DNA from 2 places in the Halomonas sp. PAMB 3264 genome. Region 2 is predicted to be linked to the other one. Evidence: predicted binding sites of a transcription regulator. Region 2 holds the regulator's gene; the other holds the start of a gene.
What was found. Region 2 encodes FNR, which switches genes on or off when oxygen is low (the NO sensors DNR and NnrR bind a similar motif). Its sites were predicted from a motif close to TTGATNTANATCAA; they were not measured.

Region 1: the regulator FNR is predicted to act here: its motif matches at 4,353-4,366, upstream of RN347_RS10625 (OmpW family outer membrane protein).

The regions. Positions count from the first base shown of each region.
Region 1 is NZ_CP134866.1:2,344,878-2,353,181, reverse strand. It holds gene RN347_RS10650 (hypothetical protein) at 1-261, opposite strand, end outside; gene rimK (30S ribosomal protein S6--L-glutamate ligase) at 350-1,258, opposite strand; gene RN347_RS10640 (RimK/LysX family protein) at 1,297-1,737, opposite strand; gene RN347_RS10635 (DUF3549 family protein) at 1,890-2,924, opposite strand; gene RN347_RS10630 (YqcC family protein) at 3,213-3,545, shown strand; gene RN347_RS10625 (OmpW family outer membrane protein) at 3,637-4,275, opposite strand; gene putP (sodium/proline symporter PutP) at 4,429-5,919, opposite strand; gene putA (bifunctional proline dehydrogenase/L-glutamate gamma-semialdehyde dehydrogenase PutA) at 6,083-8,304, opposite strand, start outside.
Region 2 is NZ_CP134866.1:3,025,894-3,034,197, reverse strand. It holds gene RN347_RS13735 (hypothetical protein) at 42-551, opposite strand; gene RN347_RS13730 (sodium:solute symporter family protein) at 677-2,470, opposite strand; gene RN347_RS13725 (DUF4212 domain-containing protein) at 2,475-2,738, opposite strand; gene RN347_RS13720 (putative nucleotidyltransferase substrate binding domain-containing protein) at 3,411-5,225, shown strand; gene RN347_RS13715 (DNA polymerase III subunit epsilon) at 5,230-5,877, shown strand; gene ttcA (tRNA 2-thiocytidine(32) synthetase TtcA) at 5,959-6,861, shown strand; gene fnr (fumarate/nitrate reduction transcriptional regulator Fnr) at 6,869-7,609, opposite strand; gene hemN (oxygen-independent coproporphyrinogen III oxidase) at 7,640-8,304, opposite strand, start outside.

The DNA.
Region 1 (8,304 bases), 680 kb from region 2:
ACCCACGAAGCTTTTTAGCCGACTCCAAAGCCACAGAAAGTCGTCGCGTTCGACGTCGGCATCGCGAGGCAGCATCTTGAGATGGGTGCGCGCAAGCGACTGTAGCTGGCGCATCTGTTTGAGCCTGGCGGCGTAGTACGGTTTAAGGCTGTCACGCAGCGAGGGACGCAGGCGTTCAAGGTTATCCTGGAAATAGTCAATACTGTCGGCCAGCGCTTCCAGCACGCTGTCCATCGCCACCTGGCGATTATCAAGAAACATGAGCGTCTACCTCCTTCGGTGACGCAAATTGTGGCGGGGGTGGCCGGGATTTGCCACCCCTTGAACGGATTATTTTAGCGGTTTTACCTTAACCTTTAGGCTTGGGCGGGGCCTTACGCGACGGGGCCGCGTTTTTCTCGATCTGCTCGATGATCAGCCCGGCGATGTCCTTGCCCGTCGCGGTTTCGATACCCTGAAGCCCGGGCGAGGAGTTGACCTCCATGATTACCGGGCCGTGGTTGGCGCGTAGAAGATCCACCCCCGCGACCTGAAGTCCCATCGCTTTGGCGGCGCGGATCGCCGTCGAGCGCTCCTCCGGCGTAATACGGATGACGCTGGCGGTACCGCCACGGTGCAAATTGGAGCGAAACTCGCCTTCGGCGGCCTGGCGCTTCATCGCCGCCACCACCTTGTCGCCGATCACGAAGCAGCGAATGTCGGCGCCCTTGGCCTCCTTGATGTACTCCTGCACCATGATGTTGGCCTTCATGCCCATGAACGCCTGCACCACCGATTCCGCGGCCTGGTTGGTCTCGGCGAGCACCACGCCGATTCCCTGGGTACCTTCGAGCAGCTTGATCACCAGCGGCGCGCCTTTCACCATGGTGATCAAATCGGGAATGTCATCCGGCGAATGGGCAAAGCCCGTGATCGGAAGCCCGAGCCCCTTGCGCGAGAGAAGCTGCAGCGAGCGCAGCTTGTCGCGCGAGCGGGTGATCGCCACCGAATCGTTGACCACGTAAGTACCCATCATCTCGAACTGGCGCAGTACCGCGCAGCCGTAGAAGGTGACCGAGGCGCCGATACGCGGAATGACCGCGTCGAAACGCTCGATCTCGGCGCCCTTGTAGTGAATCGACGGGTGGTGGGCGGCGATGCTCATGTAGCAGCGCAGGGTATCGACCACGCGAGCCGTATGGCCACGGGCCTCGGCGGCCTCGATGAGCCGGCGCGTCGAGTAGAGGTTGCGGTTACGCGAAAGCAGGGCAATATGCATACAGGGCTCCGGTTCGGATCACGATAAGAGGTGCAGGTTTAGGGTTCGCCGTGCAAAAAAGCGGCGCCCGGCGCGACCAGCAGGCGGCGCATGGCGCGACGACCCAGCAGCATCGGATGGCGCATATTGCTGCGGTCGGTGAGCGTTAGCTCGACGGGGAAATTGAGCTCGCCCAGTATCACCGGCGTGCGAATCACGTAGCGCCACTCGCTGTGGCCGTTGGAGCTGGTGACGCGGCGCCGGTCATGCAAATGGAGCGTATAGCGGTGCGAGGGCGTGGCGGGCCCGCCGCTATGGGTAACAAAGCTGATCCAGAGCTGGCCGTGTTCGTCCTCTTCGGTCGTGATCTCCTCGGCGTGAAGCGCCGAGGTGCGCGCGCCGGTATCGGCCTTGCAGCAAAGATGCAGGCCAAGTTCCGGCAGCGTCACCATTTCGCGACGCCCGATGACGGCTTTCGCCTGATAAGGTAGTTCCTTCACGATCACTCCTTGCGCGCCCGGGTCGAAGGCCCGGGCCGAATTCCAGATAAGGCCCGGGTATCGCTACGAAAACGGATTGGCTTCAACCACCGGCTTGATTAACGGCTGACTTTATTAACGACTAACTTTATTAATGACTGGTTTCATTAACGTTAGTGGCGCGGGGCCAACTTCGCCAGCCGCGATTGTACGGCGCTGCCCTCGGGGGCATCGCGCAGCGTCATGAGGACCAGAAGCCGCAGCCGCGGAACCAGCGCGATATCGCGCACTAGGGCGTTGAAGTCGGTATCTTCGCGCGCCGCCAAGCGGTGCAGAAACAGCGGCAGCCGCTCGGCGTCTTCTAGCCACTCCCAGCCGCGCCCGGCGATCGCCGCCAGTACGTCCGGCCCGCACGCCGCCGAGTCCTCGAGCAGCGCCAGATACCAACGCCCTACGGCCGCGCTTTCACTGGCGCCCACCGCGCGTACGCAGGCGCACAGCGTTTCGATATCGCCTTCGCTTGCGGCAAGCTCGCCGCGCTCGATCAGCGCCATTACCAGCCGCTCGTCGAGCACGCAGTGTTCCAAACACAGACAGAGTGGGCGAATCACATCGCGCTCAAACTGGTTTGCCGTAATCGAATCGGCCAGGCGTTGCTGGGTGGGCGCGTCGCTGCGCACAGTGTAGTCGGCAATACCCTGAAGGCCCAATGCCTGCCAGTCGATGGTCTGCTGACCGCTCAGGTAAGCCTCCACCGGCTCGAAGTGCTGGCTGGCGGGAAGATGCTGGTCGAAGGTGGCGCGAGCGTTGAGCATGGCCTGAAACGGCAGGCTCGGGGTGAAGGCCAGGGGGTTGTCCTGCATGAAGTGCTCACTGCTCGCCTCATTCTGACCAACGTTTGCCACGTTACGCCCCAGGGTTTCCACCAGGCGGTTCAAAAAGCCGTCGCGGGAAGCCGGCGACAGCATGCCCTGTTCGTCGAGGGCAAAGGCGAGAAACCAGATCGCGGGCTCGGCCATGTCGCCGATGCGAAACGCGACGGCCACGCGCGCCTGCCCCTGCCAGGGCATGGGCCAAGCCGTCTCACCGCGCTCGAAGGCGGCCAGCGTCTCTCGCGGGCACGGGGTGACGCGTCGGCCCATATGGTAAATGGCCACCTCGGCGCCGCTTCGCTTAAAGAACTCGTCCAGGGTATTCAGTGCTTGCATGTGATCCTTTCCTTTCGCGAACGGGCACTCTACCTTGAGCCGCCCCCGGTGTCAGCCGGAGTTTGCGCGCTGACGCCTCTTGATGATCAAAAATTGAACAACTTGACCCAGGGCCCATCGCCGTAAGCGTCTCGTCACCTTTCCATAGTTTATCCACAGCCTCTTGCAGGTTTTCTGTGAATCCGTGGATAACCGTAAAAGTGGCGGCAAAGCGATGCGCGCCCTCATGGCAACGCGGGCGCGAAAAGGCGATAATGGCACGTTCATGCACCGACTCCCCAGGAGCTTATGAGCGTACATCCATCGCTTCACCAGTCGCTGCGCGAGCTCGAAGCCGCGATGAAGGCGGCCGGCCTCTGGCGTATGCCCACCCCGGATGCCCCGGCGTTCGAGAGCCGCCAGCCATTTTGCGTCGATACCATGTCGCTGCCGCAGTGGCTGCGCTTCGTCTTCATCGCAAGACTCGATGCGCTGGTCGAGGCCAAGGCGCGAATGCCGGCAAAGTGCGAGGTCGCCCCGGCGGTCGCCGCCTATCTTCAGCAGGAGAAGGTGCGCGCAAGCGATCAGCTGCTGGTCGTTCAGGCCGTCGAGCGCGTCGACAAGGTCGTGACCGAAGGCTAGAAATGCCGCTTACCTGTTAAGCACTGGCATGCCAAAAGCCCGGCGTCGAGCGTCGGGCTTTCTTTTTGCAAGCGTTTGAACGATCCATGGGCTAGAAGCGGTAGCCAATCCCCGCCATGACCACCACCGGGTCGATGTCGATACTGCCGGCCGCGCTTCCCGCCACGGTGGCGTCGCTTTCGATATCCAGGTACCAGGCCGCAGCGTTCAAGGTCCAGTGCTCGTCGATGATCAGATCGAGTCCGAGCTGTCCCGCCGCGCCCCAGCTGTCGTCCAGCGCCAGCCCCACGCCGTCGATATCTACTTCCTCGCTTGAAAAACGGGTGTAGTTGACCCCGGCGCCAACGTAAGGCTGAACCCGCGACTGGGTGCCGCCGAGCGGGTAGTACTGCAGTGTCAGCGTCGGTGGCAGGTGTTTGGTCGAGGCGATGTTGTCGCCGTTCAAGCGAACGTCGTGCTCGAAGGGGAGGGCGGCGAGCAGCTCGACGCCGAGCTTGTCGTGAAAACGGTAGCCGAGCGTAAAGGCGAAGCCCGACTTATCCTCGACATCGACACCAAGGTCGCCCAGCGCCGTATCGAGCGTGCCGTTATCACTTTTAGGGGCGACCTTGGCGACCCCGATGCGGGTGAAGAAATCGCCCTGGCCGTAGGCCAGCGCCGGGGTGCTGGTAATGAGGGCGGCCGCGGCGAACCCGGCGGCAGTGATAGTGGTAGTCCAGAGTCGACCCATGATGCTTCCCTCGTGATAGCGTGACGTTTGGCGTTGATAGCGTTGGTACAGCGTAACGCCAGCGGCAGAGGGCCTTTTTGATCTGGCTCAACGACTTAAGCGACGGGGTACAAAAAAGGCCACCCGAAGGTGGCCTTGTTCATGCTTGAGCGCTTAGCGTTCGATATGGCGATACTCGCCGGCATCGCGAGTGGCGCTACTAACCACCATGATCGCGATGAACGAGGCGATGAAGCCCGGGATGATCTCGTAGATGCCCGGCCCGCCCAGAAATTCGGCGTTGAAGCCCAGCGTGATCCAGAGCATCACGGTCACTGCACCCACCACCATACCGGCAATGGCACCGGCGCCGTTGGTGCGCGACCACATCAGCGACAGCAGAATCAGCGGACCGAAGGCCGCGCCGAAACCTGCCCAGGCGTTACTCACCAGCCCCAGTACCTGAGACTCCGGGTCGGAGGCGATGATCGCGGCAACGATCCCCACCAGCGCCACGCTCACTCGGCCCACGGTCACGGTCTCTTTCTCGGAGGCCTCCTTGCGCAAGAACAGCCGGTAGAAGTCTTCGGTCAGCGACGACGAGGCAACCAGCAGCTGGCTCGAAATGGTACTCATCACCGCCGCCAGCAGCGCCGCGTAGAGGAAGCCGGTGATCAGCGGGTGGAAGAGCAGGTCTGCGAGGATGATGAAGATCGTCTCCGGGTTTTCCACGTCCATGCCGTTACGGATGGCGTAGGCGCGCCCGAAGATACCCAGCGATACCGCACCGATCAGCGACACCGCCATCCAGCTCATGCCGATGTTGCGTGCGATCGGCACGTCCTTGAGGCTGCGAATGGCCATGAAGCGCACGATGATGTGCGGCTGACCGAAGTAACCAAGCCCCCAGGTGACTGCGGAGAGCCAGCCGATGAAGGTGAGCCCGTCCGTCCAGGAGAGCAGCGTCGGGTCGACCTCGTTGAGGGTTTGCGAGGCCTGAGTGAAGCCGCCGCCGCCTTCGCCGAACAGCACCACCGCCGGCATGATGATCAGCGCCAGCATCATGATACAGCCCTGCACGAAGTCCGTCAGGCTGACCGCAAGAAAGCCGCCGACCACGGTATAGACCAGCACCACGCCGAGCGTGATGATGATGCCGGTACCGTAGTCGCTGAACCCACCCAGGTTGATCACCCCGGCGAAAGCGCTCTCGAACAGCCGCCCACCGGCGACCAGGCCCGATGCGGTATAGACCGCGAAGAAGACCACGATGACGATTGCCGACACCGTGCGAAGCGACAGCGCCCGCGTCGGAAAGCGGTTGGCCAAAAACGCCGGAATGGTGATGGCGTTGCCGTAATGCACGGTCTGCTCACGCAGGCGCGGTGCCACCAACAGCCAGTTGAAAAACGCGCCCACGAACAGGCCGATACCGATCCAGGCCGAGCCCAGTCCGGAGACGAACATCGCCCCGGGCAGGCCCAACAGCAGCCAGCCGCTCATGTCCGAGGCGCCGGCGGAGAGCGCGGCTACTTTCGGACTCAAGGTTCGCCCGCCGAGCACGTAGTCCTCGGAGGTGGAGGTCGAGGTGCGCATGGCATATAGGCCGATGCCCACCATGAGCGCAAAATAAGCGAAAAGACTGATCCACACGCCAATAGCCATGGAAGTTCCCCTTTGGATTTTAAGTAAAGATCGGCGCGACTTATTGTTATCGACTCAAAAGCGATTCGTCGGCCGAGCAGTCAATTTTACTTCACCCCCTGAAGGGGTGAAGGTCAAGGTTTTTATTCATACACGTTATTCATCGCGCGCTATTCGTCACACGCTATTCGTCACCAAGGGCCAGCAGCGAGGCGTTGCCGCCGAGTGCCGCCGTATTGTTGGTGACGGTTTTCTCGGTGACGAAGCGCTGCAGGTAGTGCGGGCCGCCCGCCTTCGGGCCGGTGCCGGAGAGGCCCTGGCCGCCGAAGGGCTGCACGCCCACCACCGCGCCGATGATGTTGCGGTTGATATAGACGTTGCCGACACGAATGCGCTTGGCGATGTGGGCAGCGAACGACTCGTTGCGGCTGTGAACGCCGAAGGTGAGCCCGTAGCCGCGGGCGTTGATGGTATCGATCACCTTTTCGATGTCGCGGGCTTTATAGCGCACGATGTGCAGTACTGGTCCGAACTGCTCGCGCTCGAGCGCCTCGATGCTGTCGATGGTGAAGGCCACCGGCGCCACGAAGGTGCCGTTCTGGGTGTACTGAGCCGCCATCGGCGTTTCGGCGACCAGACGGTTCTCGCCCTTGAGCTTTTCGATGTGCGCCATCAGCCCTTCGCGAGCTTCCTCGTCGATCACCGGGCCGACGTCGGTGCCGAGATCGCGCGGGTCGCCGATGCGTAGCTCGTTCATCGCGCCCTGGAGAATCTCGATGACCCGGTCGGCGATATCATCCTGCAGGTAAAGCACGCGCAGTGCCGAGCAGCGCTGGCCGGCGCTTTGAAACGCGGACTGGATCACGTCGACCACCACCTGTTCCGGCAGGGCGCTGGAGTCCACGATCATCGCGTTCATGCCGCCGGTTTCGGCGATCAGCGTCGGCAGCGGCGCGTTTTCGCGCGCGGCGAGCGAGCGGTTGATCAGCTGCGCGGTGTCGGTGCCGCCGGTGAATACCACGCCGGTAATACGCGAATCGCCGCTCAGCACGCTGCCCACGGTCGGGCCGTCGCCGGGCAGAAGCTGTACCACGTCGCGCGGGATGCCGGCCTCGTGCATGAGCTCGACCACACGGTGGGCGATGATCGAGGTCTGCTCGGCGGGCTTGGCGAGTACGGTGTTGCCAGCGACCGCGGCGGCGACGATCTGGCCGCAGAAGATCGCCACCGGGAAGTTCCACGGGCTGATCGCGGCGAATACGCCCTTGCCGCCCATGGTCAGGCGGTTGGACTCGCCGGTCGGGCCGGGCAGCTCGATCACTTCACCAAAGGACTCCTCGGCGCGCATGGCGTAGTAGCGGCAAAAATCCACCGCTTCCTTGATTTCGTCGACGCCGTCGGTCAAAAGCTTGCCGCCTTCACGTGAGCACAGCGTCATCAGCTCCGGCATGTGCTCTTCCATGAGATCCGCCAGTCGACGCAACATCGCAGCGCGCTCAGAAACCGGCGTGTCGTCCCAGCGCGGGAACGCCGCCCAGGCGGCGTCCAGCGCTTTGGCCGCCTGCTCCTTGCTCGTCCACTGCACGGTGCCCACGCTCAAGGAACGATCGAACGGCACCTTGACCTCGTGGGTCGCACCCGCATCGTCTTCGATGTCGAAGGCCAGCAGCGGCTTGACCGTGTACTGCGTGTCCATGAACGCGGCCATCTTCTCCTTGAGCGGGTCATGATGGCTTCGGATGTTCAGGTTCACGCCGCGCGAGTTCTTGCGCTTCGGACCATAAATGTCGCGCGGGGCGGGAATGCGGTTGTTGGTGTAGCTGTCGTACTGCTTGAGCGTCTCGACCGGGTGCTGGCAAAGCCACTCCACCGGCACGTCCGGGTCGACGAGCTGATGCACGAAGGAGGAGTTGGCGCCGTTTTCCAGAAGCCGGCGGACCAGGTAAGGCAGTAGATCCTTGTGGGCGCCGACCGGGGCGTAGATACGGCAGTACGTACCTTCCGGGGCGCGGGTGAGGGCGGCATCGTAAAGCGCCTCGCCCATGCCGTGCAGGCGCTGGAACTCGAAGGCACGGTTGCCGGCATTGGCGAGCTCGACGATCGCCGTCACGGTGTGGGCGTTGTGGGTGGCAAACTGCGGGAAGATACGCCCTTGGGTGTCGTCACTGAGCAGAAACTGTGCGCAGGCCAGGTACGCCACGTCGGTACACGCCTTGCGGGTGTAGACCGGGTAGCCGTCGACGCCCAGCTGCTGCGACTCCTTGATCTCGCTGTCCCAGTAGGCGCCTTTCACCAAACGAAGCGGAATCTCGTCGCCCTGCTCGTCGGCCAGCCGGTTCAGGTAGTGCAGCACCGGCAGCGCGCGTTTGGAGTAGGCCTGGACCACGAGGCCGAAGTGGCCCCAGC
Region 2 (8,304 bases):
CCAGTTTAGGCCAAATCGCCCGGCGCGTCAGGCGCCAAACATCAGGCGCCAGGCTCGGCGCAGGCGCGCTGTAAAAGCGTGGAGTCACGGCGCAGGGTGCGAAGCCCCTCGCGGTCCGGGCGCTGATTCGCCTTGAAGAGTGGCACGAGTTCGCGGTTGTCGCAGTTGAGCAGATACCCCTGGGGAATCACGAGGTCGGTATGGCGGCGCTCGAAGTGGTAGAGCATGAATTCCGCCACGTCGCCGCTGCGCGAGAGGCTGTCGCGGTCGAGCACGCTAAAGCGGGTGGTCATCGGAAACGCGAACGTCCAGGGGCGCCAGATTTCGGTGCCCGCGGCGCTGTCGATGACCTCGGCGGAGGCGGGCAGTTGCGCCTTTTTGTGATCGAACCAGCTGTACTCCACGTGAATCTGATAGCCGAGCATGCCAAGCCCGGCCATGACCGGCACGATCCATTTGGGCAAACGATTGCCGGAGAGCTTGCGCAGTAGAAGGCCGATACCCGCCGCGGCCAGGGCGGCGAACACGGCGGCAACCAGATGCCAGATCATAAGCGTATTCCTGAAAGCGGTCGTTGAGTCGAATTCAAACGCGGCGGGCTTCCCGGAGGAAGCCCGCACGCGCCTTTCTTTTGTGAAACCTTTCTTTTATGAAACCTTGCGGCTTCGATTATGGCTTAGTGGTCGACGGCTGCACCAGCCCCTTTCGGATAGCGCACGCTTTCCACCAGCTCCTGGATCGCCAGGGGAGGCGGCGCGGTCACGCGCGATACCGCAAAGGCCACGGCGAAGTTGATCATCGCACCCACCGCGCCAAACGACAGCGGCGAGATTCCGATGAACCAGTTATCCGGCGTATTGGCCAGCATGTTGGTGCCGGGGATGAAGAACCAGCCAAGGTAGGTGAAGATATAGAGAAGCGTCGAGATCAGACCCGCCAGCATGCCGCAGATGGCGCCGGCGCTGTTCATGCGGGTGGAGAAGATCCCCATCATCAGTACCGGGAACAGCGAGGCCGCGGCGATCCCGAAGGCCAGCGCCACCGTCTGTGCGGCAAACCCTGGCGGATTGAGACCAAGGTACGTGGCGAGCAAAATCGCCCCACCCATGGAAATCCGCGCCGCCAGCATCTCCTTTTTCTCGCTGATGTTCGGATTGATGGTGTTCTTGATCAAGTCGTGGCTGATCGCCGAGGAGATCGCCAGCAGCAGCCCCGCCGCGGTGGACAGCGCCGCCGCGATACCGCCCGCCGCGATCAAGCCGACTACCCAGCCCGGCAGGTTGGCGATTTCCGGGTTGGCCAGTACCAGAATGTCGTTATTGACCGTCAGTTCGTTGCCCGCCCAGCCGCGCTCTTCGGCGGTGCCGGTGAAGCCTTCGCTGGTGTCGTTGTAGAACTGGATGCGGCCGTCATCGTTGACGTCGCTGTAGACGATCAGGCCGGTATCTTCCCAGGTCTGGAACCAGGCCGGGCGGTCGGCGTAGAGGATCGGCTCGGCGGCGGCCTCGTAATCCTCGACCTGACCGGTCATTTCCGGATACACCGTGGTCATCAGGTTAAGCCTGGCCATGGAGGCCACGGCCGGGGCGGTCAGGTAGAGCAGGGCGATGAACACCAGCGCCCAGCCCGCGGACCAGCGCGCGTCGGCCACCTTCGGCACGGTGAAAAAGCGGATGATGACGTGGGGCAGACCCGCGGTACCGATCATGAGCGACAGCGTGAACAGCACCATGTTGAGCTTGTTGTCCACATCGCCGGTGTAGTCCTGGAAGCCCAGGGCGTTGACCACGTCGTCGAGTTTCTGCAGAAGCGGCACGCCGGACTCGGTGTGGGTGCTGAACATGCCGAACATCGGAATCGGGTTCCCGGTGAGCTGCATGGCGATGAACACCGCCGGAATGGTGTAGGCGACGATCAGCACCACGTACTGCGCCACCTGGGTGTAGGTGATGCCCTTCATGCCGCCGAGCACCGCGTAGAAGAACACGGTGACCGCCGCAATCCAGATGCCCCAGGTGCTGGGCACTTCCAGAAAGCGCGAGAACGCCACGCCCGCACCGGTCATTTGACCGATAACGTAGGTGACCGAGGCGATGATCAGACACGCCACCGCGACCACGCGGGCGGTGCGGCTATAAAAGCGCTCGCCGATGAAGTCCGGCACGGTGAACTTGCCGAACTTGCGCAGATAAGGCGCCAACAGCATGGCCAGAATCACGAAGCCGCCGGTCCAGCCCATCAGGAAGGTGGAGTTGGCGTAGCCGCCGGAGGCGATCAAACCGGCCATGGAAATGAACGACGCCGCCGACATCCAGTCCGCGGCGGTCGCCATGCCGTTGGTCACCGGATGAACGCCGCCACCGGCGACGTAGAAGTCCTTGGTAGAGCCGGCACGTGCCCATATCGCGATGCCGATATAGAGCGCGAAGGAGGCGCCGACGAACAGTAAGTTGATGGCAAACTGGCTCATTGGCTTACTCTCCCAGGCCGAATTTCTTGTCGAGCTTGTTCATTCTCCAGGCGTAGAAGAAGATCAGCGCGATAAAGGTCAGAATCGAGCCCTGCTGGGCGAACCAGAAGCCCAGATCCGTGCCGCCCACAGGAATGGACGCCAGAAGCGGGCGAAACAGGATGGCGCAGCCGTAGGAGACGAACGCCCAAACGACCAAACAGCCTGTGATCAAGCGAACGTTGGCCTTCCAGTAAGCAGCAGCGTTGGATTTATCATCTGCTATCATGGTGCTCTCCATTTATGATTTTAAGGTTGGAAAGTGTCCAAACGCGGCCGGCGCAAAGCGCCTGACCGTATCGAGCGATTAATGTGTTCCCTTTAAAGCGATTTTTATGCCGGGTTGGTGCCCGCCACCGAGCGTCAGATACTCCCTCCTTGCCACCTGACACGATAAGTCGTACGCCCTAAGGCAATGTTATCTTCAAAACTCAGGCTAATACTGGCCAATAAATGGAAAAAAGAAATCCAGACTTTGGTATCACGGACTAAAGGCGCTATTGGCAACCTGAAAAATAGCGCTAAATTACTCTATACAATGGCGTTTTGAAGCCCCTTGAATACGACTTTGGTAAGGAGGCGACGATAGTCTATTAACCCAATTAATCTCCTTTCAGTCGTTTTTATCGAGCGTCGCTACTCTTCTTTTAGAACGCTTTATTCAAACTCGACGCTTTTAAAAAGTATTTGTTGGGCGCCGAGTTTATAGACTTTAGTAACAAGCGCGAGTAACCCGCGTTAGTCACAGGAAGTAGTCAGTCACAGGAAGTAGTAATAAGAACAATCAGCGCTAACGCCGCACTATCCGCGGGTATACACGGTTTAACCAGCTCGCATCACTGGTCGAACGTTTTCCCATTGTCGGATCCAGCGCGAGCGTGGCTTTTTAAGCAGGTGACGCATGATCGAGGTCGACCTTTCAAAACTGCCGTTTTCCCTGCTCGACGAAGCGGGCACGGCGCGGGTGCGCGACGGACTCGATCTCGCCTATTTCGATACCGGTGACGTCATTCTCGAGGCCGGTCAGCCCGGCGAAGGCGTTTTCATCATTCACAAGGGCGAGGTCGCCGAGCTCGACCCGGCAGAGCCCGCAGCCCGGACACGTATCGGCCACTACACCGAAGGTGATGTGTTCGGAGCGATCAGCCTTTTGAACGGCAAGAGTCGCTACCGCTTCGAAGCAGAGCAGGAGACGCTTTGCTACGTGTTGCAAAAGCAGACGTTCAGCGCGCTTTGTCAGCACTACCCGGCCTTCGAGGCATTTTTCCGGGAGACGCTTGCCCACAAGACCCAACTTTTGGCCGAGCGCCGCGCAGTGGACGGCATCACCATGGCCGGCTTCATGCTGGCGCGGGTGAGTGAGTGCATGCGCGCCCCGCTTGTACTCGACGCCCGCGAGCCGCTCCAGCAGGCGGTGCATACGCTGCTGGCGCAGCAGGCCGACAGCCTGCTGGTAAGCGCAAAAGGCGGCTACGCCATGGTGACCAAAACGGATCTGCTGCGTGCGTTAGCGGTGGAGAAAACGCCGGCATCGACACCGCTCGAGGCGCTGACGCCCACGGGGCTGGTCACCGTTACCCCGCAGCAGTACCTGTTCGAGGCGCTGGTGCTGATGACGCGCCACCAGATCGCGCGCGTGGTCGTGATGGACGGCGAAGCCCTGGCCGGCATCGTCGAGCTTCCCGACGTGCTGAGCTACTTTTCGAGCCGCAGCTACGTGGTGGGGCTTCAAATCGAAAAGGCCGGCGACTTGAAGGCGCTTGCCCAGGCGAGCCGACGCACCCCGGAGCTCGTGCGGGCGCTAATGGCCCAGGGGGTGAAGCTTCGTTTCGTCATGGAACTTCTGGCGGCGCTCAACGCCCGCATCCATCACAAGGCTTTCGGCTTTGGCGCGCCGGACGCCCCTACGCAGCGCTGCTGTCTGGTGGTGATGGGCAGCGAAGGCCGCGGCGAGCAGATTCTCAAAACCGACCAGGACAACGCCCTGATTCTTGCGGACGACGCCAGCTGGCCAGAGGCGTCGGCGGCGATGCAGGCGCTCACCCGTACGCTGGTCGAGCTGGGCTACCCGCCGTGCCCGGGTAACATCATGGTTTCCAACCCCGAGTGGGTCGGGAGCGTGGCGACCTGGCAGGCGCGGATCGAGCGCTGGGCCGAGAAGCGCGACGGCGACAGCCTCATGAAGCTTGCCATCATGCTCGACGCCCGGGCCGTGGCCGGCAACGCCGAGCTTGCCCGGCGCGTGCGCCAGGCGCTCTACGCGCGCTGCGCCGACGATGAGCTTTTGCTGAGCTATCTGGCGCGGGCGGCGCTGAGTTTTTCCACGCCGCTGACGCTGTTCGGCTCGTTGAAAAGGCGCGAGCACGGCATCGACATCAAAAAGGGCGGGATTTTTCCTATCGTGCATGGCGTGCGCACCATGGCGCTGGAGCGGCGCATCGACGCCGAAAGCACCTTCGAGCGCCTCGAGGCGCTGGTGGCCGACGGCCGGCTGGAACATCGCTTCGCCGAAGACCTGGGCGAGGCGCTGGCGCTTTTCAGCGAGCTTCGCCTGCGCCAGCAGTTGGCGGCCCCAAACGGCCAGGCGGCGCTCGCCAACCACGTGGTGGTGCAGAGCCTGTCGTCGCTCGAGCGCGACCTGCTGCGCGAGGCGCTGCACATCGTCAAGGAGTTCAAGGCGCGCCTTACCCACCGATACCACCTGGAGTACTCATAGCGGTATGCAATTGACGACTCGACACTTTTCACTCTTTGGCGGCTCGCTGCGTAGCTTGTTCAAGCGCGAGAGCGACCGCCGACGGCTGGCCGGTTCGCCCTTCGAGTGGCTGTTCCATCCTTATCTTGGCGAGGAGCTGGTGGCGCTGGCGTTTCGCTTCGCCCCGACCGATCCGATTTTGAGCGTGGCCGCAGTGGTGTTCAACGAGCGCCGCGTGCTGACCCAAAACGCCTGGGTGGCAACGCTTGCCGATCGCCACACGGTGGCAAGGCGTGCGCTGCGCCGCCACCAGGTGGAGCATCCGACCCCGGCGCTCATGGCGCCTACGGCGGAAAACATCGCCACGCTCGCCGAGTTCATTGGCAATCGTCCGGTCGTTGGGTGGGGGCTCGATCAAACGCTTGGGCCGGTCAACCGGCTGTTCGACCAGCGGCTGGGTTTCGAGCTGCCCAACGCCCAGGTCGATATCGAACGCCTCTACCAGCGCCGTCAGAAGCGCTCGTCGATCGACCCCCGGCTGGCGCCGGATCTCGACCAGGCGCTTCGCCATGCGCGGCTGACGCCCCCCGGTGCGACGTCGCTTCTGGGCGAGGCGAGCGCCTGCGCGCTTTTGTACATGCGTCTGACGCGCGACGCCGCGCTCGAGGCGTGAGCGGCGCTCGACGTTATTGGGTGGGGGCGGGAGTCTTGATAGAATGAGCGCCTTATCCTCATCACCGGCAGTGCGTACACCATGCAGCAACCCGATCACTTCGACCCCGTCGCGTTGGAAGCTGTCGCGTCCAACGGTTCAGCCGAGCTTCACGACGTCAAACAGAAGCGCGAATTCAACAAGTTGCAGAAAAGGCTTCGGCGCGAGGTCGGCAACGCCATTCTCGATTACAACATGATCGACGAAGGCGACCGGGTGATGGTGTGCCTGTCCGGCGGCAAGGACAGCTACACCATGCTCGAGATTTTGCGCAATCTGCAGCGCAACGCGCCGGTGAACTTTTCGCTGGTGGCGGTGAATCTCGATCAGAAGCAGCCGGGGTTCCCCGAGCACGTGCTGCCGCGCTACCTCGACGCCCAGGGCGTGGAGTACCACATCCTCGAGCGCGATACCTACTCGGTGGTGAAGGAGAAAACCCCGGAGGGCAAGACCACCTGCGCGCTCTGTTCACGGCTCAGACGCGGCTCGCTCTACGGCTTCGCTGAAGAGATCGGTGCGACCAAGATCGCGCTGGGCCATCACCGCGAAGACATTCTCGAAACGCTGTTTTTGAACATGTTCTTCGGCGGCTCGCTGAAATCCATGCCGCCGAAGCTGCTCTCTGATGACGGCAAGAACATCGTCATTCGCCCGCTGGCTTACTGCAAGGAAGCGGACATCGCCGAGTTCTCGCGGCTGATGGAATTTCCGATCATTCCCTGCAACCTGTGCGGCTCGCAGCCGAACATGCAGCGCCAGGAGGTCAAGAAGATGCTCGCCGAGTGGAACAGGAAATTCCCGGGTCGGCTCGAAAGCATGTTCAAGGCGGTCACCAACGTGGCGCCTTCGCAGCTGGCCGACCGCGCGCTTTTTGACTTCCAGGGGCTCGAGGCCAAACAGGCCGAACTCAAGGCCGGGCGTATTTCGGCGCTCAACCTGGGCTGATCCAGCGTCAGTTTACCGCTTCCTCATCGGCCAGGGTAATGAGCCTGGCCATGTCCAGAATGTTCACTTCCCGCCCGGATACCGCGACGACCTGCTGGCTTTGAAGGCGGCTCAGAATGCGGCTGACCGTCTCCACCGCTAGCCCTAAGTAGTTGCCGATATCCGCCCGCGCCATGGAGAGGCGAAAGCTGTAGGGCGAGTAGCCGCGGCGGCGAAAGCGATCCGAGAGCGTCGTGAGAAAGGTCGCCAGGCGCTGGTCGGCGGTCTTGCGCGATAAAAGGCGCATCATGCGCCGGTCGTCGCGAAGCTCCTTGCTCATGCTACGATAAAGTTGGGTCCTGAGCTCGGGAAGCTCCTCGGAAAGCGTGTCCAGATGCTTGAAGGGAATTTCGCACACGGTGGTGGTTTCCAGCGCAATCACGCTGCCCGGGTAGGTCTCTTCGTCGATGCCGTCGAGGCCCACCAGCTCGCTTGGCAGATAGAAGTTGGTGAGCTGCTCAAAGCCCGAGCCTTCGCTGGTGACCTGCTTGAGACTGCCCGAGCGCACCGCAAAGACGCTCGAAAAACGCTCGCCCTGATGAAACAGCGCCTCGCCCTTTTTGAGCGGCGCGCGGCGGCGAATGATCGCGTCGAACTGGCTGATATCCTCGATCTGAAGCGCCAGCGGCAGGCACAGCGAGCTCAGGCTACAGGTCTGACAGCGAGGGGCTTGCAAAAGCGCCGAGCGCTGGCGGGCGGGAGTCGACATTACCATCTCCTTATAAACCGTAGGTGCCCATTATAGGATTCTTGAGTAGCGCTGGGCGAGCGGCGCCGACAGATGAGCGTCGAAGGCCATCGCCAGATGGCGGATCAACAGCCGACCGATCGGCGTCACGTTCAACACCGCGCCCGTGCGCTCGATCAAACCGTCACGTTCGGCCTGGGCGAGCCGTGACAGCGCATCACAAAAGTAAGCCTCGGCGTCGATGTCAAAGCGCGCGCCGACCAGGGCCAGGTCCAGGCGCATATCGCACATCAGCCGCTCGATCACCGCGCGGCGAATCAGGTCGTCCCGGCTCAGGCGAAGGCCCTTGCAGGTCGCAAGATGCCCCTCATCGAGCGCCGCGGCGTAGTCGTCGAGTTTGACCGGATTCTGGGCATAGACATCGTCGATGCGCGAAATGGCCGATACCCCCAGCCCGATCAGATCGCACTGGGCGTGGCTCGAATAGCCCTGGAAGTTACGCGTAAGCGTGCCCTCGCGCTGGGCGCGGGCCAGGCTATCCTCGGGCAGGGCAAAGTGATCCATGCCGATATGCACGTAGCCGGCACTGGCCAGCATTTCGATGCTTTTACGCAACATGGCGAGCTTTTCGTTAGCGTCGGGAAGCTCGGCTTCATCGATGCGCCGCTGCGGCGCGAAGCGCGCGGGCAGGTGGGCGTAGTTGAAAAGCGAAAGCC